DNA from 3 places in the Mycobacterium bourgelatii genome. Region 2 is predicted to be linked to each of the others. Evidence: riboswitches for the same ligand, from Rfam matches in the RefSeq annotation. Region 2 holds a riboswitch; each other region holds the start of a gene.
The links. Region 2 has a riboswitch for cobalamin ahead of metE (5-methyltetrahydropteroyltriglutamate--homocysteine S-methyltransferase). Riboswitches for the same ligand answer to the same signal wherever they lie in the genome.

Region 1 (7,867 bases), 2.1 Mb from region 2:
GCAGGTCATGACGATGTTGCGGCAGCTGGCCGACGCCGGTCGTGTGGTGCTGGTGGTCACCCACTCGCTGACCTACCTCGACGTCTGCGACCAGGTGCTGCTGCTGGCTCCTGGCGGCAAGACGGCCTTCTGCGGGCCACCCAGCCAGATCGGCCCGTCCATGGGGACGACCAACTGGGCCGACATCTTCAGCACGGTCGCCGACGATCCGGATGGGGCCAAGGCCCGCTATCTGGCCAGGACGGGGCCGCCACCGCCGGTGCCACCGGCCGAGAAACCGGCGGAGTTGGGCGAGGCGGCGCATACCAGCCTGGTTCGCCAGTTCTCCACGATCGCGCGAAGACAGTTGCGGTTGATCGTCTCCGACCGCGGCTACTTCATCTTCCTGGCGATACTGCCGTTCATCATGGGTGCGCTGTCGATGTCGGTGCCTGGCGACGTCGGCTTCAATGCCCCGCCTTTGACCAGCGATGCACCCACCGAGCCTGCGCAGATTCTGGTGTTGCTCAACGTCGGTGCGGTCTTCATGGGCACGGCACTGACCATCCGCGACCTGATCGGTGAGCGGGCGATCTTCCTGCGCGAGCAGGCGGTCGGCTTGTCGACCACGGCGTATCTGCTGGCCAAGGTGTGCGTCTACACCGTGCTCGCGCTCATCCAGTCGGCGATCGTCACGGTGATCGCGCTGCTCGGGAAGCCGGGTCCCAAAGAGAGCGCTGTGGTGTTGGGTAGCGCCGCGCTGGAGTTGTATGCGGACATCGCGGCGACGACGGTCGCCTCGGCGATGCTCGGGTTGGTGCTGTCGTCGCTGGCCAAGACGAGCGAACAGATCATGCCCCTGCTCGTGGTGGCGGTGATGTCGCAGCTGGTGTTCTCCGGCGGCATGATCCCCGTGACCAACCGCTTTGGGCTCGACCAGATGTCCTGGCTCACCCCGGCCCGCTGGGGCTTTGCGACCTCGGCGTCCACTATCGACCTGACCAAGTTGTGTCCGGTTCCGCAGGTGCCCAAGGACTCACACTGGCATCACACGCCCGGCGCGTGGTTGTTCGACATGGCCATGCTGGCGGTGCTGAGCGTGTTCTACCTCAGCTTTGTGCGGTGGAAGATTCGCCTGAAGAGCGGCTGATCCGGTAGCGCGTCAGCGTTCAGGCGAGTCGGGTGGCACCTCGGGTGACGCTCCTGCGTCGGGATCCCACGTGCTCGGCATGACGGGTGCGCGGGGTCCGTCGTAGGCAGCGTCGACCAGGGTGATCAGACCTGCCGCGCGCCCGCCGTCGTCGCGGCGAACGGTGCCGGCAAAACCCAGCGTTCCACCGCCCTGGTTCGAGGCACCCACCGAAGGCTCCGCCAAGTCGTTGTCCGACTCGAGGTCCATGAACCCCCAACCCCGGTCGATTTCCTTGGCCTTGGCCCTTTTTCGCCGTTTCGCCGCGGCCTGAGCCTGCGCCGGCACGGCCGCCGCCGGGGCCTCGGCCGCATCGGAGTCCGCCGCCTTCTTTCGGGCGCCGGTAGCGGCGGACCGCTTGGCGTCCGAGCTCAGGCCGCCCATCAGATAGTCGAAGGCGGCCATCGGCGTGGGTATGCCCGCACCGGTCACTGTGGGCGGTGCAGCAGTCGGGGGTGGGGACGTGGTCGGTGTGGCAGGGGAGACCGTCGCTTCGGCGGGAGCCGGCGTGGGCGCGGGAGCGGAAGAAGGGACGGTTGGGGCAAGGGCCGCGAGTGACGGCGGTATGGGCGCAACCGGTGCCGGTGGTGGGGGCACCGCGGCCAGCGTTGCCAAACCCTTGATGCCGATCGGCGCCAGCACCGCGCCGGCGGCCAACGGGACCAGCGGAGTGATCAGCAAGGGCACCACCGCCGCAATGATCACCAAAGTTTGCTCGAGCAGGGTCTTCAGCAGTGCGATGGTGTCGGTGATGACGGTGCCGATGATTTCAACCGTGACGAACAAGATGGTGAAACCGATCGTCGCGGGATTACCCGAAGCGAACGCCGCGGTGAGATCCAGGGCGACGAAGGCGAACATCTGCGACAGGAAGGCGACATAGCTGCCGATGTCCATCGGGTAGCCCAGCGCGAACGCGATGTTGAAGGGGCTGAAGTAGGTGAGTGGATTGCCAAGGATGACCAGGTACGGGTCGAATCCGGAAAACATCGCCTGGAAGTAGGGCAGTTCCGACAGCGCGTTGATCAGCGGTTGTACATAGGTGTCGTAGAAGTCGATATAGCCGATGTCCTGCAACCACCGGAAGAAGTCCATCTGCTGGTCCGGTGGCAGCGGTAGCGCCTCAGCCGCGGCGACCTGCTGGGCATCGGCCTCGGCCACCACGATCTGCGGTGCCGCGGTGGTCTGCGGCGCGGCGGCTAATGCCGTGGACGCGATCGTCTGATAGGTGCTCATCACGGTGGCGGCCTGCACCCACATCCGCGCGTAGTCGGCCTCGTTCAGGGCGATCGGAATGGTGTTGACGCCGAAGAAATTGGTTGCCACCAATGCCCCATGGGTGGCGTGGTTGGCGGCCAACTCGGCCAGTGTCGGCATCGCCGCCAGGGCCGACGTGTAGGCGCTGGCCGCGGTCTCGTGTTGCGCGGCTATCGCGGCAGCATCGGCGCTGGCTTGGACCAGCCATCCCAGATACGGCAGATGGCCGGCCACGTACGCCATGCTGGTCGGGCCCTCCCAGTCTCCGGCCTGTACCGCGGCCAGCAGCGCGGTCAGCTCGTCGGCCGTTTCGGTGTAGGCGGTGCTCAACGACAGCCACGCCTGTGCCGCCGCGTGCAGCGGGCCGGGCCCAGGGCCGCTGCTGAGCAGGGCCGAATGCATCTCGGGCGGTGCCGCCATCCAAATCGGGGCGCTCATCGTCGGCCGCCCTTAAAGCGTGCAACGACCAGGCACCCGCGGAGGGCGCGGGGCAGTCCCTTCTGAACGGCGGCGGCGCCGCAGTGCTAATGGATCAACGACTATGGCGGCGCAGGCGCCGGATCGTGCGTGCAGCGTCATGGCAGGCTGTCTCTCTCGGGGTACACCGCCCCGGGTAGATACGACGCAATGACGCGAGTCTCCTGGCTCTCGGATCGCTGCTTGCCTCACCTTCCAGCCTTCGGCCGTGGTTCATGAGGTTTGCTCCCCGATTACAGTGGCGGGACCGCGCCGGATTCACACCGGCTTCCTGCTTCGTCATTGCCTAACGGTCGACATTCTCCCATCGTCGGCGGTGCGCCCTCCACTTCGGCTCGGACGATGTGACGCATAACGCTCAGTTCATGGCGTTGCTGGCGCGCGTATCGATCACTCGTTCCGCGATGTCGACAAGTTTGGCGTTGCTCTCCTGCGACAGGGCGCGCAACATGTCGAAGGCGCGCAGGTCGTCGACACCGTATCGCTCCATGATGATCCCTTTGGCTTGGCCGATGCGGTCACGGCTGGACAGCGCCGCCTGCAGTTGTTCGTCGTGGCGGCCGGCCAGAATCGCCGCCGCCGCGTGCGCCGCCAGTACGGTGCCGATGGTCTCGGACTCGGCGTCCCAGACGTTGGGCTGAAATGCGAACAGGTTGAGCGCGCCGGCGGTGCGGTCGGCGGTAAACAGCTTGAACGACAGCCCGCTGAGCACGCCTAGTTCGATTGCCGCTGGTGAGTACCGTGGCCAGCGCGCTTCGTTTCGGAAGTCGTCAGTCCTGACGATCGTGTCGTGCAGCGCGGCCTGAGCGCAGGGCCCCTCTTGGAAGTCGTGTTGAAGCTGGTCCAGTTTCGCAGGTAGCTCGTCCACGCTCCCCAGCGATTCGAATCTTCCGTTGCCGTGAATCAACAAAACTCCAGCGGTGTCGGTGTCTGGTATCAGCTCAATTGCGGCGGCGGCGACGTCGTTCAGGATCTCCTCGACGGTGCGTGGGGTCGCGATGGTCTGTGCCAGCTTCGCCATGCGTATCGCAAGATCGTGCTTTTCCCGCGTCATGTGGAAGGTTTACCCATCAGGACAAATCGCACACGGTAATCGTCACTGGGATCGGTGTTGTCCCACGTCAATGCCATCTATACGCACTGAGCGGCACCCACGCGGGCGCCGCTCAGCGGTCCTTGGGTAACCCAAGCAATCAGGAATGTGGTGGCTACTGTGGTGGCTACGGCGTCCAGGTGCGGGTAGGGGGCGGTGACCACTGCGGCGGCATCTGGGTTGCCCCCGGCGCAGGCATCTGGGGCGGCATTTGTGCGGGAACGTGAGCCGGAACTACGGGCGCCAGCTGAGTCGGCCGGAAGAACAGCGACCCCGCGATGGCCCTGTTTCGCAGCGCCGCTGCACGCCAGGTGTTCACCGGGTGCGAGGCCATCATGTTTGCCAGCCAGACGAAGAATCCGGTCTCCGTGCTGGCCCGGTTTGCCATCTCGTCAAAACTCACCGACCTGAGCAAATACTTGCCGGCGCTGAGCACGCCGATGGCGCGAGCAGCGCCCGCGGGGCGAAACGCGTAGCCATAATTGTCGGCCGTGTACTCCATCGACCGCGACAACGACGAGCCCAGGAACGGGATCTTCATCGCCAACTGGGCGAGCTGCCGCCAGTAGGACGCGTGGCCCGCTGCGATGTGACCGACCTCGTGTCCGATGACGAAGGCGAGCGCTTCGGGGTCGCGAGCCTGGCCACCGATTTCGAACAGGTCGCTGTAAACGCAGACGTAGCGGCGCAAGCCGTGGCCGCTGGCGAAGGCGTTGATCTGGCCGTTTCCAAGCACGACGTATGCGTCGGGCACCTCGCTGAGGCCGAACCGTTGCGCGGCTTCAACGACGAGCCAGTAGCCCTCGGGAAATTGGGTGGGAGACATCTTGACACCGTTGGCGCGCTGCCGGCCGTACATCAGGCCCCGACCCAGGTAGAGCAGCACCGGGAACAGCAGAATCGACAGCCACAGCATGCTGATCTTGCCCGAGAACGCCACCGCAAGCGCCACCAGATACACGACCACGCTGGACACGATGACCAGCACGAGCAGCCCGATCTCCCAGGGATGCCGCTGGGGTTGGTGGGCGTGGAAGTGTCCGTGATGGGGTGCCGGCGGCGACTCCAAGATGGCCATAACAGTTGTGTCCTCGAAGGTCAGGCAGTCCGGTGGATCCGGGCGACACTAGAGTCCGGGGCCGTCCTTGGAGGATTCTTGATGAATTCTTGGAACCGCTGAGCGGGCCGGCGCTTATGCGATCGATGCAGGTCAGCGGGCCAGGCTCGTCATGGATGCGCGGCCAGGAAAGTCTCGTTCGGTAGCCCGGCGCTCAGCCGCTCGACATCGAAGGGCTGCTCGATAAGGGTCGCGAGCCGCTGTGCATCGACGAGAACGCTGACCTCGGCGGTCTGACGCACGAACAGCCGGAGAACGTACGGGTAGAGCCGCCGCATCAAAGCACGTTCCGGGCGGGTGCAGCGCGCAGCGCAGTAGCCGACGTGCCCGATCTCGTCGGTCAATATCTCGGTGTAGAGGCGGTCGATCCGTTCCGCCACGTCTGGCTCGTCGGCGAACAATTCTTTGCCGACTTGGCGCAATTCGTCGAATAAAATACAGCCGGCCATTTCGCCCGCACCGACGAACGCGATGCCGAGTCGCTCGGGCACGAAAACTCCCATCTTGACGAATTGGCGCATTACCAGCGGTGGCACGACCACCTGCGATGGCAGGCCGAAAATGTCCAGGACGTAGGCCAGTAGGCGGGTGTGGTAGTGCTCCTCGAGCTCCACATACACCCGTTCGGGCGACGCGTCGTCGCCGCTGTTGACGCCATACGTTTCACCTAAAGCCACACCGAATCGTTCCGCTTGGTTGAGCTTGGCGGTCGCCAACACGAACAGCGTCTGAGGGTCGAGGTTCGGTTCCGGCTTGCGGCGGCGCAGGTTTCGTAGGAACACCTGGCGGTCGATGCGGTACGCGGACCGGACGGGATTGTCTTCGATACCCGCGAAGAACTCCTCACGGCTGGTGAGGCGGCGATGCACCAGGTCCGCCTCACCATCGCGCCGGACCAGGAAGTCGCGATAGCCCTCTATACCTGTTTTCTCGGCTAGCTTCTCGTCGACTTTCATGGCGCCTCCATTCCTTGAACGATGGTCGTGACATACCGATCCAAAAGTGCAGACCTCGCGCGGGATCCCCCCGCGGTGGCCAGTAGCGCGAATAGCCCGGTCAGGAAGATCACGCCCAGTTCGCCCGGGTCCGGGTCGCGGGATACCCGACCCGCTTGCTGGGCACGAGTGATCGCCGCGATGACGAATTCGGCGAGCGGGTGTCCGCCGAGTTCGTCCTCGACGGGTCGGGTCGGCGAGAAGTGCAGCGCCAGCATGTCCCGGAACACCACCGGGCCCAATTTGCGCTCGGCAGCCAGCACCTGACGTACCAGCATTGTCAGCACCGACCGCAAGTCGGTTGATCTTCCGGCCTTCGCCTGCAGCCTTGCCACAATCTGCGTTTCTTCGACGTGCTCCAGCTCGACCAGGACGTGCTCTTTGGTGGGGAAGTGGAAGTAGAAGGTGCCGCGCGCTACTCCGGCGGCCGTGACAATCGCGGCCACGTCCGCGCCGGCCAGGCCGTGCCGCCCGATCTCGGCTACCGCGGCATCGAAGATTCGCGCCCGGGTTTGCAGGCGCTGAGATTCCCGCGCGCCCGCGCCCTTAGGGGCCGCCGCGGCTGCAGTGGCGGCACCCGGCTCGGTGGCGGGCCCACTTCCGCGCGTAGTCGTTCGCACTCCGGCAACGTATCCACTTTCATCGACAACTGTCAATGACAAATGTCAGCAAAATAGAGCCAGACCAACCAAGCCGCAGGACGTCCGTGCGCCTCCTTATGATCGGAAGATGCACGCCGGCGCGCTCAACGTGATCTCCTCGCCGGCGTTCAGCGCCGAGGAAGCGGCCCGCTACCACGCCGCGGGATGGTGGTCCGAAGCGACTCTGTCCGACGCGGTCCGCCGCAACAGCGAAGACGCCCCCGGCCGCCCGGCGTACATCGATCATCCCAGCGGCCATCCCGGCGACCATCACGGCCGGGTTCTGACTTGGCGTGAATTCGACTGTGCCGCAGACGCTCTGGCCGCACAGCTCGCAGGTGCAGGCGTGCAAAGACACGATCGAGTTGCGGTGTGGCATGGCGACTGCGGCGCGATCCACGTGCTGTTCGTTGCGATCGAACGCTGCGCGGCCGTCGTCGTCGGTATCGGCGCGCGCGCCGGAACCCGTGAAGCGGGCAGCATCATGCAGTCGACGCAACCGAAGCTGCTGATCAGCGACCAGCAGCGGCGCGATCCCGCATCAAGCGTCGCCGCTCAACTCCAGGTGCCCTTGCTGATAATGACCGACGCCGACGGGGAAGCGCCGCGCCTCAACGTCGATGCGAAACCGATGCCAGTGATAGGAGGCTCTCAACTCGGGCCCGACGATGTCTTTCTGATCAACTCCACCTCCGGAACCACGGGGTTGCCCAAGTGCGTCGTACACACCCAGAATCGTTGGCACTATTTCCATCAGAAGGCAGTCGCCAACGGTCTACTGACGCCTCACGACATAATCTTGCCGGTCATCCCGATGCCCTTCGGTTTCGGGATCTGGACCAGCCACACGACGCCGATCTATCTGGGCGCCACGGCGGTATTGTTGCGGCGCTTCACGGCCGCGGCGGCATGTGAGGCGATCGAACGCCATCGGGTCACCGTCTTATGTTGTGTCAGTACACAATTGACCATGTTGATGGCGGACAACGCCAGCCGGACGCACGACCTGAGCTCATTGCGGGTGGTGTTCACCGGCGGCGAAGCGTTGCCGTACCGTCCGGCCGCGGAATTCGAAGAACTCACCGGCGCAACGATTCTGCAGTTCTATGGGTCGAACGA
Region 2 (7,867 bases):
CGCGGGCAGACGTTGCACTCGTCGTCGCCGCGACGCTGCAGGACGACTCGACCATTCGTCGCACCATCGAGTTCAACAATGGCGATGTGCCCATCGAGGAGGCGCTGGCAGGCTGAGCGCAGGTCCGATCGCGGTCGGGCACTGGTTACACATGCCCACCGTCGCCGCCCGTTCCGCCGCCTCCACCGGAACCGGGCTGGGCCCCGTTTCCGGGACCGCCGAAGTCGCCGGCACTACCGCTGCCGCCCGCCACCACAGCGGTTCCGAGATGCCCCGAGCCGCCGGAGCCACCGGTGCCACCTCGACCGCCGGAACCGGCTTTGCCTTCGAAGCCGCCGGTACCGCCGTTACCGCCCGTGCCGCCTTTGCCACCGTCGCCGCCATCCCGGAGGCCGCTTCCGCCGTTTCCGCCGTTTCCGCCCAGCCCGCCAGCGGAACCGTCACGGCCGTCACCACCCTTGCCACCCGTGCCGCCAGTCCCGCCGGCTCCCACGGAGCTCGAGCCCCCGTCGCCGCCCGTGCCACCAGTGCCTCCGGGTCCCAACGCCGAGCCGAGACCGCCGGCCCCACCGGTGCCACCCGTCCCGCCCACGCCGACTGCGCCGGTCCCGCCGGTCGCGCCGGGGGTCGAGCCCGCGCCGCCGGCACCGCCGGAACCACCCGCGCCGGCTTGTCCGCCGACGCCACCCTTCCCACCGGTGCCGCCCTTCGGGTTGAAGATGTCGCCGTCGGCGCCGCCGCCACCCGTGCCGCCCGTACCACCGGTGCCGCCCTGGCCGCCGGTGCCGCCGGCCCCGCCCACGCCTTGAGCGCCCTTCGTGCCGGCTACCGCTGTGCCGCCGGCCCCACCGTTTCCACCGGCACCACCGGTCGCGCCGGTGCCACCGACTCCCCCTTCGCCGCCGCCACCGCCGGTGCCGCCGGCGCCAGCGTCAAACGTGCCTTTGCCGCCCGTGCTGCCCTGTTGTCCCGTGGCGCCGATCCCGCCGGTGCCGCCCTTACCGCCGGCTCCGCCCGCTCCACCGTTGCCGTTGGTGGTGCCACCGGCGCCACCGGCGCCACCGGTTCCTCCGGTTCCGCCGATGGCGTTCTCGCCGCCGCCCCCGCCCGTACCGCCGGCGCCGCCGGTCCCGCCGTTGCCGACCTTTCCAGCCGCGCCCCCGTCACCGCCGACGCCGCCGGCGCCACCGACCTGGCCGGGGCGGATGCCGATGCCGCCGCTTCCGCCGGCCCCGCCAGTGCCACCATTGCCGCTCAGTTGCCCCCCATTGCCGCCATTGCCCCCCGCGCCACCCGTGCCCGCTTGGCCGAAGGTCGAGGGAAAGCCGCCGTCGCCGCCCCGTCCGCCGGTACCGCCGTTGCCGATAGACCCGCCGTCACCGCCATGCCCGCCGGCGCCGCCGGTCCCGCCGTTACCGCTGAGGATGTCGATGCCGGCGTTGCCGCCATTGCCGCCGTTGCCGCCGTGGGCTGCCTGGCCGGTCGCACCGTTCTGACCTGGTTGGGATCCGCCTCCCCCGGCGCCCCCTACACCCGCGGCACCGGCGTTGCCGCCGTTGCCGCCGCTACCGCCGTTGGCTGCCCCACCCATAGCGGTGTCGGGGGCACTGGCCCCGTGACCGCCGTTGGCGCCGCTTCCGGCATTACCGCCGGCACCACCGGCACCGCCGACCCCTTGTTGGCCATTTAAACCGACGTACCCTTTCCCGCCGGCGCCGCCGTCACCGCCTATGCCGCCCGAACCGCCCTTACCGCCGGATCCCCCGGCCTGACCGTTGCCGCCTTGCGTGGTGGCGTCGGCACCAGCGACGCCGTCGGCGCCGTTGCCGCCTGTGCCGCCGACCCCGCCGGTACCGCCCTTCCCGCCGAAGCCGCCCAGCTTGCCGCCATCACCGCCGGCACCGCCGGCCCCGCCCATCCCGCCGGTGCCGCCGTCACCACCGGATTGGCCCTTACTACCGAACGAGAGACCTGGGGTGCCCTGGCCGCCGGCGCCGCCGGCGCCACCGTTACCACCGTTGCCGTACAGACCGCCGTCGCCGCCGCGGCCACCGGCCGCTCCGGGGGCGCCGAACGCGGTGTTGTCGGCGCCGCTGCCGCCATTGCCGCCATTCCCGCTGCCGCCGAACGTGGTGCTGGTGCTGCCGTTTTCCCCGTTGGTGGAGCCGGAGCCGCCGGCCCCACCGACTCCGCCGGCACCGCTGTTGCCTCCATTCCCACCTTTTCCACCGACGCCATCGTTGACGCCCCATGTGCCGGCGGCGCCGTTACCGCCGTTGCCGGCGACGCCGCCGACCCCGCCCTTGCCGCCGGCACCACCCACGCCATCGATGCCCGCGTTTCCATTCGCACTCGCGGTGCCGCCAGTCCCCCCGTTTCCGCCGGTCCCGCCGTTGCCGCCCTTACCTGCGTGCCCCCCGTCCTGACCGTTCGCTCCCAAGGTTGAGCCATTGTCACCGTCTCGCCCGTCCCCGCCGATCCCGCCGGAGCCGCCATTACCACCGCCCCCACCGACCCCACCGTCGCCCCCGTCGGCCCCGCCCTTACCGCCAGCCCCGCCGGCCCCGCCGTTTCCGCCGTTGCCGCCGTCGGTACCGGAGGAACCCGCTTCCCCGAACGTGGTGCCGTCTGCACCGGCCAGGCCGTTGCCGCCCACGCCGCCAGCCCCGCCGTTGCCCACCCGCCCACCGTCGCCCCCGGCACCGCCGGCGCCTCCATTCGGCGAGGTAGCGTTGCCAGGAGCCCCGAAGCCGCCGCGGCCGCCGTTGCCACCGGTGGTCGGGCTGAGGCCATGAGCACCGTCGACACCCGCGGCGGTGGTGCTGGCACCGCCGGCACCTCCGGCGCCACCGGCGCCCGGGTCACCACCCTTCCCGCCGGCCCCGCCGGTGCCAAAGCCGGTGCCCTGGTTGACGCTCCAGGAGCCGGTTGCGCCCCTGGCGCCGTCTCCGGCGATCCCGCCGGCGCCACCGTCACCGCCGGCGCCTCCGACACCCTGGCTGCCGGCGTGACCCGAAGTCGCTTGCGCCGCACCGCCGGCCCCGCCGGCGCCGCCGGAACCGCCTGCCCCGCCGATGCCGCCATCAAAACCATCCGCGCCCTTGCTGCCCGCCCCCGGGCGGAATTCACCGTTGGCTCCCTTGCCGCCGGCACCGCCGGCCCCGCCTTTGCCCCCGGCGCCACCATCACCGCCGTTACCGGCCAGGGTTCCGCCCGCGCCGCCAGCCCCGCCGACACCACCGGCCCCACCGACGTCGCCCGTTCCGCCCGATCCGCTTCCCGCATCGACGCGCGACACACCATCCTTCCCGGCCATCCCGTCGCCGCCCCTACCACCGACCCCACCATTGCCCACGACGCCGGCATCACCGCCGGCCCCACCCCGACCACCGTCGCCACCGGCCTCCGTTGCCGCCGCGCCGTTACCGCCAGCCCCGCCGTTACCGCCGTCACCCGCTCCGTGATCACCGGCGGTCGCACCGGCCGCGCCAGTCCGCCCGCCAACCCCGCCCGCAGCGCCGCCCTTACCACCGGCACCGCCAATACCCGCGTCACCACCACGGCCGCCCGCCCCGCCGTTACCGGCAACCAATCCGGTGCCCCCATCGCCGCCGGCGCCACCGTCACCGGCCGCCCCGCCCAGCCCCCCGGAACCGCCAGCACCCCCATTTCCGGCCAGCCCGGCCTTCCCCAACAGACCACTGGCGCCGCCGGCGCCACCCACACCACCGTCACCGCCGGACCCACCGGACCCACCAAGGCCACCGTTGCCACCAATCGCGCCGTCACCACCGGCGCCCAGCGGGTTCGCCGTGCCATGGGCACCCGCCCCACCCACACCACCGGCCGCGCCAACCCCGCCGGCACCGCCAACGCCGCCGGCGCCGCCGGCGCCGCCGTCACCGATCAGCAAACCCCCGCGGCCGCCCGCTCCACCGGTACCACCGGCAGCGCCAGCTCCACCGCCAGATCCGTTGCCCCCGTTCCCGGCTGGGTTACCGGCGGAACCGGGGTCACCGGGGGCACCCGTCACCAGCCCGTCCATACCGGCTGTGCCCGTACCGCCGACACCACCCGCGCCGCCACTGCCGAAGTACCCGGCATTACCGCCGACCCCGCCGGTCCCGCCACCGACCCCGCCCATGCCGCCGACCCCGCCATTGCCGAAGATCCCTGCGCTGCCACCGGCGCCCCCGGTGCCTGCACCGGATCCGCCAACGCCACCAGCGCCGCCCGCGCCAAACAACCATCCGCCGGCACCCCCGGTCCCACCGGCGGCGCCAGCTCCGCCCGCACCCCCGGTCCCGCCCACACCGAAGATCCCGGCCGCACCGCCGTTTCCGCCGACCTGGCCTACGCCGCCAGCCGCGCCGGCACCGCCGTTGCCAACCAACAACCCGCCCGGACCACCCGACTCCCCCGGGGCCAACCCGCTCACACCATCACCAATCAACGGACGCCCCAACAACGTTTGGGTCGGCCAGTTCACCGCGTCCAGCAAAACCTGCGCAACATTGGCCGACTCGGCGCTCGCATACGAATCCGCCCCTGTGGCGAGCGCCCGCACAAACTGGTCCTGAAACAGCGCCAGCCGGGTGCTCAGGACCTGATATTCCCGACCGTGTGCGCCGAACAACGCCGCGATCGCGGTCGACACCTCATCCTCGGCCGCGGCCAGCACGGCCGTGGTCGACGCCGCCGCCCCCGCATTCGCCGTACCGATCGACGTCCCGATCTCTACCAAATCCGCGGCCGCCACTGACAACAATTCCGGTGCAACACTGATGAACGACATCCCGCGACCTCCCAGCCGGCGACAGCCGGAATCTGCGATCAATGCCGGCTAAAGAGACAACAAATGGCAGGACCGACCCCCGGACGATCAGGGTGCGGAAGTGCGATTTGTCACAATTCCGGGTGCAGCACAGCTGAGCATTGGTCAAATTCACTAACGCGTAAGCAAATTAATGTGCTCTTTGCACAGGCCCATAGAGATGGCCGACTTGCTCACCGAAAAACCCCCTGGTGCAGACGATCGGATCGAGCCAACGGAACCGCCGAGACGCACGTGCAGGCCCGGCGTAGCCTTGACCGTGCAGTCGGTCTGCCGACGCCCAGGTGGCGCCGGCATCGAAACGAAGCATGACGCCTCGTGAGAGGGAACCCGGTGCGAGTCCGGGACTGTCCCGCAGCGGTATGCAGGAACGACCGCCGTCATAAGGCACTGGTCCCTAGAAATCCGGGACTGGGAAGCGACGGCCAGTAGGAGCACCACCGGGTGCGCGCCTGTGAGTCCGAAGACCTGCCGGCTGTGCCGGACGCGCCGCGTCCGGCGGCTCAGCGCCTCGTGGAATGGGCGTTTGGTCGTACCGGTAGTGGTTATGCGCCTGGATGTGCACCGCAAACCGGATCGGCTATTCGTCCGCGGGCGGTGACCACCCCGTCGATTGAAGGACCGTCTCGTGATCCAGCTGGCAAATCGAAAATCATTCACCGCGACCATCATTGGCTCTCCCCGCATAGGCCCGCGCCGCGAACTGAAACGCGCCACCGAGGGCTATTGGGCCGGGCGCACCACCCGCTCCGACCTCGAGTCCATCGCAGCCGACCTGCGTCGCGACACCTGGGCGGGATTGGCCGCCGCAGGCCTGGATTCGATCCCGGTGAACACCTTCTCGTACTACGACCAGATGCTCGACACCGCGGTTCTGCTCGGTGCGCTGCCGGCGCGGGTCGACAAGATCTCCGACGACCTTGATCGGTACTTTGCGGCCGCGCGGGGGAACGAGGACATCGCGCCGCTTGAGATGACGAAGTGGTTCGATACCAACTACCACTACCTGGTACCCGAGATCGGGCCGTCGACCAAGTTCGCGCTGCACCCCGACAAGGTGCTGTCCGAGCTGAAAGAGGCTCAGGCGCAAGGCATTCCAGCCCGCCCGGTCGTCATCGGCCCGCTCACCTTCCTGTTGCTGAGCAAGGGGGTGGACGGCACGGCTCGACCGATCGGGCGGCTGATCGAACTGCTCCCGATCTACTCCGAACTGCTCGCACTGCTCGCCGACAGCGGCGCCGAGTGGGTGCAGTTCGATGAACCCGTGCTGGTGACCGACATCTCGCCGGACGCACCCGCGCTGGCCGAGGCCGTCTACAACACCTTGGGCAAGGTGAAGAACCGGCCGGCGATTTACGTCGCCACCTATTTCGGCGATCCCGGCCCCGCGTTGGCGGCCCTGGCCCGCACCCCGGTCGAGGCCATCGGTGTCGATTTCGTGGCCGGCGCGCAAACGTCGGTGGCCGGTGCGCCGGAACTGGCCGACAAAACACTGGTCGCGGGCGTCGTCGACGGACGCAACATCTGGCGCACAGACCTGGAGGCGGCGCTGGACAAGCTGGCTTCGCTACACGGATCGGCCGGCGCCATTGCGGTGTCGACGTCGTGTTCCACCATGCATGTGCCGTATTCGCTGGAACCGGAAACCGACCTGGACGACGCCTTGCGCAGCTGGCTGGCGTTCGGGGCCGAGAAGGTGGGTGAGGTCGTCGTGCTCGCGAAGGCACTGCGCGAGGGACGCGACGCCGCCGGAAGGATTGCGGACGAGATCGCGGCGTCCAATGCCGCGGTCGCATCGCGCAAGCGCGATCCGCGTCTGCGCAACGAGCAGGTGCGAAGCCGCATCGACTCGATCGTCGCGTCGGGCACCCACCGGGGTGAGGCGGCGCAGCGCCGCGCCAGCCAGGACGCCCGGCTGCAGCTGCCGCCCCTGCCGACGACGACGATCGGTTCGTATCCGCAGACCCCGGCGATTCGCAAGGCACGAGCCGCCCTGCGGGCCGGCGAGATCGACCATGCCGAGTACGTCCGGCGGATGCGGGCCGAGATCGCCGACGTCATCGAGTTGCAGGAGCAACTGGGGCTGGACGTGCTAGTCCACGGTGAGCCGGAACGCAACGACATGGTGCAGTACTTCGCCGAACAGCTGGAGGGCTTCTTCGCCACGCAGAACGGCTGGGTGCAGTCGTACGGCAGCCGCTGTGTACGTCCGCCGATCCTGTACGGCGACGTGTCCCGCACCCAACCGATGACGGTGGACTGGATCTCGTACGCACAATCGCTGACCGAGAAGCCGGTCAAGGGGATGCTCACCGGGCCCGTCACCATCCTGGCGTGGTCGTTCGTGCGCGACGACCAGCCATTGGCCGACACCGCCTACCAAGTGGCGCTGGCCATTCGCGACGAGACCGTGGACCTGGAAGCCGCCGGTATTGCCGTGATCCAGGTGGACGAGCCCGCGCTGCGTGAGCTACTGCCGCTGCGCCGTGCGGACCAGAAGGAGTATTTGCGTTGGGCCGTAGGCTCTTTCCGTCTGGCCACCTCCGGCGTCGCCGATTCGACGCAGATCCACACTCACCTGTGTTACTCGGAATTCGGCGAGATCATCGGCGCCATCGCCGACCTGGACGCCGATGTGACTTCCATCGAGGCGGCGCGATCGCGCATGGAGGTGCTGGACGACCTCAACGCGGTCGGCTTCGCCAACAGCGTGGGACCGGGTGTTTACGACATCCACTCGCCGCGGGTGCCCAGCACCGCGGAGATGGCCGAGTCGCTGCGTGCGGCCTTGCGCGCGGTGCCGGCCGAACGGCTGTGGGTCAATCCCGACTGCGGTCTCAAGACCCGCACCGTCGACGAGGTGACCGCGTCGCTGCGCAACATGGTCGCCGCGGCGCGCGAGGTCCGCGCGGAACTCTGACGCCGACCGTCACGCTGGCGCGGCGCTCGACGTGCAGCGCCACGCTGGCGTGACACTCGGCGACGGCATGCGACCGCTCGGCGTCCGCGGCAGCCCGGATTAGGGCGAGCCGG
Region 3 (7,867 bases), 1.4 Mb from region 2:
ATAGGCGAACTGCTGCGGGCGCGGGGACTGCGACGCATGGCCTCTCGGATTCAGGTCTTGGCGGTGTTGGAGCCGTTTGACGGGCACCTGTCGGTGGCCGATATCCGGCAGCGGCTGATCAGCGCGCTTCCCCCAGGTGCGCGGCCGCCCGATTTGGCGACCATCTACCGCACGGTCACCACGCTGGTCGACCAGGGCGTGTTGCACGCCTTGACGCTCGACGACGGCGTCACCACGTATGGGTTGGCGACGGCCCCGCATCACCACGCGGTATGTACTCAGTGCGGCGCGATGATCGAGGTGCCGGCGGGACAGCTGAGTTCGGCGCTGCAGCACGCGATGGCGGGCAGTTCGTTCGCACTTTCGGATCAGGCGGGTCTGACGCTGCGCGGCCTGTGCCCGCAGTGTCAGGACAGCGCGGCGGACTCAGAGGACTCGGCCGACCCGCGTCCCAGGCGCCGCGGTTCGCGGGAGCGTCGTCGCTGACTGGCCGGTTCTTCACTGGTGCTGCTCTTCTGGTCGTCGAGTGTGTTGCCTGTGGCCCCGGCGGCGCGAGAGTGGGTGTTTTTCCCGCACGGTCGGCGCGAGTAGGGCGACGGCCCAGTCGTCGGGTGTGTGGCCTGTGGCCCCGGCGGCGCGGGAGTTGGTGCTTTTCCCGCACGTTCGAGGCGGGCACGGCGCCACTAAGCCGTAGTTCCCCCGGCGCCGAAGGGCGGGATCGGAAGCAGGCGTAGCCCGTTGCCGACGGCGGTCGTCACCGCCGACACCAAAGTCATATCTGGCTGACCCAGATTGATCGTGAGACCCGGATCCAGCATCGGCACAAAGGGATAGGTATCCGGCATCGCTGACGGCGGCAGCAAACCAGCCAACACCAGATCAGCCTGCACGCCCTGTAAGACGCCCTTGACCAGGTAATTCCCGACGGTGACCGGGTTGATCAGCGGGAACAGGCCGGCCGGGGTGGGCAGATTCGCATACTCCGTGTGGGGTCCGCCGATATCGCCGTAGCCCATATCGACAAACACCCGCACCACCGGCTGGATCAGGTTGTGCAGCGGCTGCGGCAGATTCAGGGGCGTCAGCAGCGGCAGGTTCTGGCTCGGGATCATGTGGTAGGTGGTGTTGCCAGTAACCCCCGGAGAAACCGGCGCGACGACCGCGGACGCGAGCTGACCCGCCGTCAGGGCCTCGTACGCCGGAGTGGGGCTCAGGTGGCCGTAATACATGCCGGCCAAGGCATTGGCGACCGACAGCAAGTTGAGCGGGTACCGGGGGAAGTGCGCGAAGCCGTCGTATTGGATGGTGTAAATGTCGGTGGGGTAGGCCAGGTTTGGGGTCGCACCGCCGAAAGTCTGATTGAAGCCGGGGATGTACAGGCCGGTGAAGCGTTCGTACAGGCCGCCGTTGGGATTGTTGGGATTGCCGGCCAGCACGAACCGTACATCCGCCGGGTTCGGCGGCAGGATCGAACCGTTGGCTATGCCGTTGAGGTAGTTGGTGATGACGGTGGCGCTCTGGGAAAAGCCGAAGACGACGGTTTGGGTGTCCGCCGGTTGAGCCGCGATCGCCTGCCGCAGGATTTCGACTCCACGCGCGATCGACGTGTCGAACGTCAAACTGTTCAGACCCGTCAGCGGGAAGCCCTGCTCCGGGGTGGTCAAGCCGGTGGGAATCGCGGTCAGCGGAGCGATGAGCGGCGCGATGTAGGCGTTGTAGATGTTGTTCACATAGGCGGGATTTGGGAGGGGGTTGCCCGTGCCGCCCATGATCAACGTGGCAACGCTGGCGGCGGGCAGCGCCTCGCCGGGTGCACCGATCAGAGACGAAGCGTTGAGCGTCTCGATGTCCAGATAGGATGCGGCTGCCGCGCTCAGCGTTTCGACAAACTGCTGATGAAATACGTTGGCCTGCAAGCTGATCGCTTGAAACTCCCGACCGAAACCAGCGAATAGCGCGGCCGCTGCGGCCGATACTTCATCGGCGGCGGCAGCCACCAACGTGGTCGTCGGAGCCGCGACCGCCGCACGCGCCTCGTCCAGCGCCGCACGGATATTCGCCACGTCCGCTGCCGCCGACGCCAACGACTCCGGCGTCACGAGGAAAGACATGTCGCCTCCCGGTTCATGATTCGCTATCCCAGGACGGCCCCCGCGCCCAGGTGCTCGGCATCATCGGCTCTCGTGGCCCGCCATCGAATCCGTCGTCGGTGAGCGTGGTCAGCCCGGCGGCGTGGGCAAGGGGCTCATGGCGTGCTGCCTCAGCGGCACCCAGGGGTCCCGCACCCCGGTCCGATGCGGCGGTCGGCGCCGCGGGGCCGGGGTCGTCGACCGCGCCGCCGTCCAAGTCCATGTATTCATAACCGCGGCCTTTCATGTCGACCTTGTCCCGCCGCTTGCGGCGCGACCGGGTCTTGTCGCGCGCGCCTGCCGCGGCGGCGGCCGGGAGCCCCGCGGTATCCGGTTGGGGGGCCTTGCGCTTGACGCCGATCTGCGCGCCTGCCAGGAGGCTCATCCTGGCCGCGCCGCCCACCAGGTAAGGGAATGGCCCCGCGCCCACACCCGAGGGTGGTGGTGCGCTGGGCCCCAGGGGTGTGGCAACCGTGGGACCCGCGATCGGAGTCGTCGGGGCAACCGTGAGCGCTGCCGCCGGCGGGGTCGCGGCCGGAGCTGCAGCGGCCGAAACCGACGACGGCGCAGGGGTTACGGCGGGGATGGCGGGCGCCTCCGGGATCGCGCCCACGTCCGCGTGCGCGTGGAAGGCCCCCTCGACGATGCCCACAACGCCGGCAGCCCCCAGCCCGGCAAGTCCCGCCGGGATGGCCAGCAGCGGGGCGGCCAAGGTGACCCCTAGCAGCGGAAAGGTGACGACAAACTGGATGACCTGGATCGTCAGGTCGTAGCCGATCGCGGCCGCACCGAACAAGTAGGCCAACGCGAGCAACGCGGGGTTGTTCCCCGCCGCGCTCGTAAGGCCCTGCAACAGGGCTGGGTAGCCGGTGACCGGAGACGACAAGGAGCCCATCTTTCCGACGAACCACGACACCGGATCCGTGCCGGGCGGAACGCTGAAGATGTAGGAGATCACGTCGCCGCCGCTTTCGGCGCCGACACTGTTGAAGACTCTTTCGACTGCCGCGAAAAAGTCGCTGATCGCCGTGAACGGGTCGGATGAGGTAGCCGCGGGGGCGGCGACCCCATCGGCCTTCACGATCACCGGTGCCGGTTGTGGTGGCGGCGATGCACCTAATGCCGCGGCCGAGACGCCCTGATAGCTGCTCATCGTCGTGGCGGCCTGAATCCACATCCGGACATAGTCGGCCTCGTTGAGCGCGATCGGAATGGTGTTGATCCCAAAGAAATTCGTCGCCACCAACGCCGCGTGGGTGGCGTGGTTGGCGGCCAACTCACCGAGGGTGGGCATGGCGGCCAGCGCGGTCGTGTAGGCGACGGCCACGGTCTCCTGCTGGGTGGCCGTCGCGGCGGTGTCGGCGCTGGCCTGCGTCAGCCACGCCAGAAACGGTGGGTGGGCGGCGGCGTACGCCGCGGCGGTCGGGCCCTCCCAGGCACCGCCCTGGACCGTGCCTAGCAGCGCCACCAGCTCATTGGCGGCCTCGGCGTATTCGGTGCTCAGCGCTCTCCATGCCGCCGCGGAGGCGAGCAGCGGACCCGGCCCCGGGCCGCTCGACAACAGCGCCGAGTGCACCTCCGGCGGGAAAGCCATCCACACCGGGGCGGTCATTGCCAACCGGTCCCGCAGGACAAGCGCGTGGCTGCGCCCAGCGCATCAGCCGGTACGGACGGGAGACCGCCGGGCAACACGTGCAGCGTCATAAGGCGCCAGCTCTCTCCGGAGTGCTCCGCTCCGGGTTAGCAGGACGCGATGATGTGAGTCTCCTGGCTCTCGGATCACCGCTCGCCTCGCCTTCCAACCAATAGCCGTGGCCTGTGAGGGTCGCTCCCCGATGACAGTGGCGGGACCGCGCCGGATTTGCACCGGCTTCCTGCATCATCATCGCCGTACGCGCGACATTGTCGCATCCCACCGCCCCCGCGGGCTGCACTTAGCGCAATCGTGCCGCGGGACGGCGGGGTCAGCCGGGATCATTAGCCGACGCACGGGCGTACGGGGGAGTCAGCAACGTCTACGGAACGCGGCGCCGAAGTCAGGTGTGGACTTATCCATCAAGCCACCTCCCGCGAATCGCTGCGTCAGGCAATGCCCCCGACGTTACTGCAAATCTTTCGCATGAGGAACCGGCAGATCTATTGTTGACGCAATTGCGCGCGGGTGGCAGCTCGGCCTCAAATGTGCTCTCAAACGTGCTGAGATAGAGCCTTATTACGGGGTCGGCCCGCGGCAAGACAGTTGCGACGGAGGGTGTGCGTGCGTCCAGACACTGAACCAACAGCCGCGCAACCGCCGGGAATTCTCAAGTCAGCGAGGGCAACTCTGATCGGCTGTGGCCTGCTGGCCGCGGTCAGTTCGCTGGCCGGCATGGCTCCGCTGTTCGCCGTCGTGGAGGTGAGCCGGCGACTTCTCGTGGGCGACACCGACGTTTGGCCGATCATCATCGTGGCGGTCGTCGCGCTGGCGGCAAGGCAATTGGGCGTCCTGGCCGCGGGTGTGATGACGCATCTCGCCGACATCCGGGTGTCGTTTCGAATCCGCCGCGAACTCTTGGCCAAGCTGAGCAGGGTGCCGCTCGGCTGGTTCAGCGATCGCAACTCCGGGATCGTCAAGAAGGCCGTGGAAGATGACGTAGCCGCGCTGCACCGGCTCATCGCACACTCGATCGTCGAGATCAGCGCGGCCGCGGTGCCGCCTCTGGTGGCGTTCGTCTACCTCTTCGTTCTCGACTGGCGGATGGCGTTGGCCACCCTGTTCCCGGTGTTGGCCGGGGCGGCGGCGTACCAACGCGCCGCGGCTAGCGCGGGGACCAAGTATCCCGAGTTCATGGAATGGCTGGCGCGCCTCAACGGCGCGGCCGTGGAATTCGTGAACGGCATCGGTGTCGTGAAGGCTTTCGGCACGCCGGGCGCGGCGAGTCGACGGTTCCGGGAGGTGTCGCGCGCTTTCGCGCACTTCTTCCTCGACTGGGCCAAGTCCACCAGCGTCGCGAGCGTCACCGCGGAGATACTGCTGTCACCGCCGAGCATCCTGCTCGTCGTGGCGACGACGGGCGGAATCCTCACCGCCAACGGTGATCTCCCGCTGGGAGTTTTCATTGCGTTCCTGGTGTTCGGCACCGTCATCACGTCAGGATGGATGACCCTGTTGATGTCGGTGCACCCCTTGGTCACCGCGCTGAAGGTGTATCGCGAGATCCGGGAATTGCTGGCCACCCCGGAGCTTCCGACGCCGCATGGGCCCGTCGACCTCGATCCCGCGACCGCCGGGCCGGTAGTGCAAATGCGTGGCGTGCGGGTCACCTACGGTGACACGGTCGCACTCAACGGAATAGACCTTCGTCTCGATCGCGGGACGATCACCGCGCTGGTCGGCCCGTCCGGTTCCGGGAAGTCGACCTTGGCCAAGCTGTTGCCCAGATTCAACGACCCGTGCGAAGGTTCGGTCGAACTGTACGGAGTCGATCTGCGCGACATAGACCCGGCCGAGTTGTATCAACACGTCGCGTTTGTCTTCCAAGACTCGCATCTGTTGTCGGCCATGAGCATTCGCGACAACATCCGTCTCGGTCGCCCCGACGCCGACGACGTGGCGGTGCGCAGCGCAGCGGCGAAAGCCCAAATCTTGTCCACGATCGAAGCATTGCCGCGCGGCTTCGAATCGGTTGTCGGCGAAGACGCGGCGCTGTCCGGCGGTGAACGACAGCGCGTCTGCATCGCCCGGGCGATCCTGGCCGACCGTCCCATCCTGGTGCTCGACGAGGCCACCGCAAGCGCCGACCCGGAAAACGAGGCCCGCATCCAGGAGGCACTCAGTGAGGTCGCGCGTGGCCGGACGGTACTGGTGATCGCCCACCGGCTCAACACGATTCGGGGTGCCGACGCCATCGTCGTACTAGACCGCGGCCGCATCGCCGAAGCCGGTACGCACCCGGAATTGCTGGGCAACAACGGAATCTACGCACGGCTGTGGGAGCAGGAGAGGAACACCGAACTCGAGGTCGCCGAGCAACTGGAGGTTCGGCGGTGAGCATCATCATTCGGTACCTGCTCGAGTTGCTCGACGATCGTGGGCGCCGAAATCTGCGCACGATGCTGGTCGTGCAAGGCGTGCAAGGAGTTCTGCAGGGCCTGGGGTTCCTGTTTGTCGTTCCGCTGATCGCTGCGCTGATTCACCGGCCTACCCAGTGGGGTCAGCTCTGGTTCTGGACCGCGGCGATCGGCGTGACGGTCGTTGTGCACCATGCATTGCTGGCATGGAGCACGTCATTGGGCTATCTGGTCGGGACGGGCGTGCTGACCAGCTTTCACAGCCGGATCGGGAACCAACTGGCCGCCCTGCCCGTCGGCTGGTTCGGTGCCGACCGCACCGGGCCGGTCGCGCGGCTGGTCAGCAAGGATGCCGTTGACGTGGCGGATTTTCCGGCACACCTGCTGCGCCACCTGGTCGTCGGCGTGAGCGCACCTGCCACCCTGATCGTGGGTAGTTACCTGAGCGACTGGCGAATCGGGCTGGCTTTGACCGTCGGCGCCGTGTTGTGCGTACTCGCCCTGCGGATGTTCATGGGGATCGTGCACCGCAACGACGCCCAGTACGAGACCGACATCGGCGCGACCGCGTCGCGGATCGTCGAGTACGCCCGCATGCAACCGACGCTGCGCGCCTACGGCGTCCTCAACCGCCGCGAGCTCGGCACCCTCGAGGAATCCCTTACCCGCCAACAACACTCGCAGTCCCGGCTGACCATTCGCGGAGCGTGGGGTCTGATCGCCTGCTTCGGCACGATGCAGCTGGTCGTCACGATGGTCATCGCGCTGACGGTCGCCCTGACCTTGCGCGGTGAGCTGGCGCTGCCGACGATGATCGGTCTGCTGATCATCACCCTGCGAATGATCGATCCGATCTCGCAGCTGGGCGATCTCGCCGGCCATGTTCAAGTCACGGCCGACGCGATCGTCCGGGTGCGCGACCTGCTTGCCGTGCCGCCGCTGCCGGAACCGGATCGCGCGGTGATGCCGGCCGGCACCGACATTCAATTGCGAGGGGTGCGTTTCGGCTACGAGGATGGCCGAGAGGTGATTCGGGGCGTCGATGCGACCATCCCGAGTGGCAGCCTCACCGCGATCGTCGGCCCGTCCGGTGCCGGAAAGACCACGCTGCTGCGTTTGATCGGCCGCTTGTTCGATGTGGATGACGGCAGCATCTTGCTCGGCGGCAACGATTTGCGCGAAGTCGGCACCCACAACGTCGCGAGGCTGACCGCGAACGTGTTCGAGGACGCCTACCTTTTCGACGGCACCATCGCCGACAACCTGCGGATGGCCGATCCCGACGCCACGGAGAGCGAACTGCAGAGAGTCGCCGCCATCGCCCGCCTCGACGAGGTGATCGATCGTCTCCCCGACGGGTGGAACGCTCGCGTCGGTGAAGGGGGAGCGGCACTTTCCGGTGGGGAAAGGCAGCGCGTTGCGATCGCCCGCGCGCTGCGCAAGAACGCGCCCATCGTGCTGCTGGACGAAGCCACCGCCGCGCTCGACGCCGTCAACGAGGCCGCGGTGGCGGGCGCCATCCGTGAGTTGGCCCGCGACCGCACGGTTATCGTTGTGGCGCATCGCCTTTCGACGGTGCTGGACGCCGACCAGATCCTCGTTGTCGAATCCGGTCGGATCACCGCGCGCGGACGCCACGAACAGTTGGTCACCGCGGGCGGCACCTACGCCCGGTTCTGGGAAGAACG

Region 1: it holds a riboswitch for cobalamin, as region 2 does, so the genes downstream of both, G6N68_RS12800 (PPE family protein) here and metE (5-methyltetrahydropteroyltriglutamate--homocysteine S-methyltransferase) in region 2, are expected to answer to the same signal.
Region 3: it holds a riboswitch for cobalamin, as region 2 does, so the genes downstream of both, G6N68_RS15825 (PPE family protein) here and metE (5-methyltetrahydropteroyltriglutamate--homocysteine S-methyltransferase) in region 2, are expected to answer to the same signal.

The regions. Positions count from the first base shown of each region.
Region 1 covers NZ_BLKZ01000001.1:2,945,479-2,953,345, forward strand. Annotated here, with positions in the region: gene G6N68_RS12795 (FHA domain-containing protein) at 1-1,129, shown strand, start outside; gene G6N68_RS12800 (PPE family protein) at 1,142-2,863, opposite strand; cobalamin riboswitch at 3,040-3,219, opposite strand; gene G6N68_RS12805 (GAF and ANTAR domain-containing protein) at 3,261-3,956, opposite strand; gene G6N68_RS12810 (M48 family metallopeptidase) at 4,123-5,073, opposite strand; gene G6N68_RS12815 (hypothetical protein) at 5,223-6,068, opposite strand; gene G6N68_RS12820 (TetR/AcrR family transcriptional regulator) at 6,065-6,727, opposite strand; gene G6N68_RS12825 (class I adenylate-forming enzyme family protein) at 6,837-7,867, shown strand, end outside.
Region 2 covers NZ_BLKZ01000001.1:5,019,603-5,027,469, forward strand. Annotated here, with positions in the region: gene G6N68_RS21445 (SDR family oxidoreductase) at 1-116, shown strand, start outside; gene G6N68_RS21450 (PE family protein) at 146-4,795, opposite strand; cobalamin riboswitch at 5,087-5,324, shown strand; gene metE (5-methyltetrahydropteroyltriglutamate--homocysteine S-methyltransferase) at 5,463-7,754, shown strand; gene G6N68_RS21460 (PE family protein) at 7,854-7,867, opposite strand, start outside.
Region 3 covers NZ_BLKZ01000001.1:3,642,159-3,650,025, reverse strand. Annotated here, with positions in the region: gene G6N68_RS15835 (Fur family transcriptional regulator) at 1-486, shown strand, start outside; gene G6N68_RS15830 (PE-PPE domain-containing protein) at 684-2,111, opposite strand; gene G6N68_RS15825 (PPE family protein) at 2,125-3,741, opposite strand; cobalamin riboswitch at 3,870-4,049, opposite strand; gene G6N68_RS15820 (ABC transporter ATP-binding protein) at 4,387-6,159, shown strand; gene G6N68_RS15815 (ABC transporter ATP-binding protein) at 6,156-7,867, shown strand, end outside.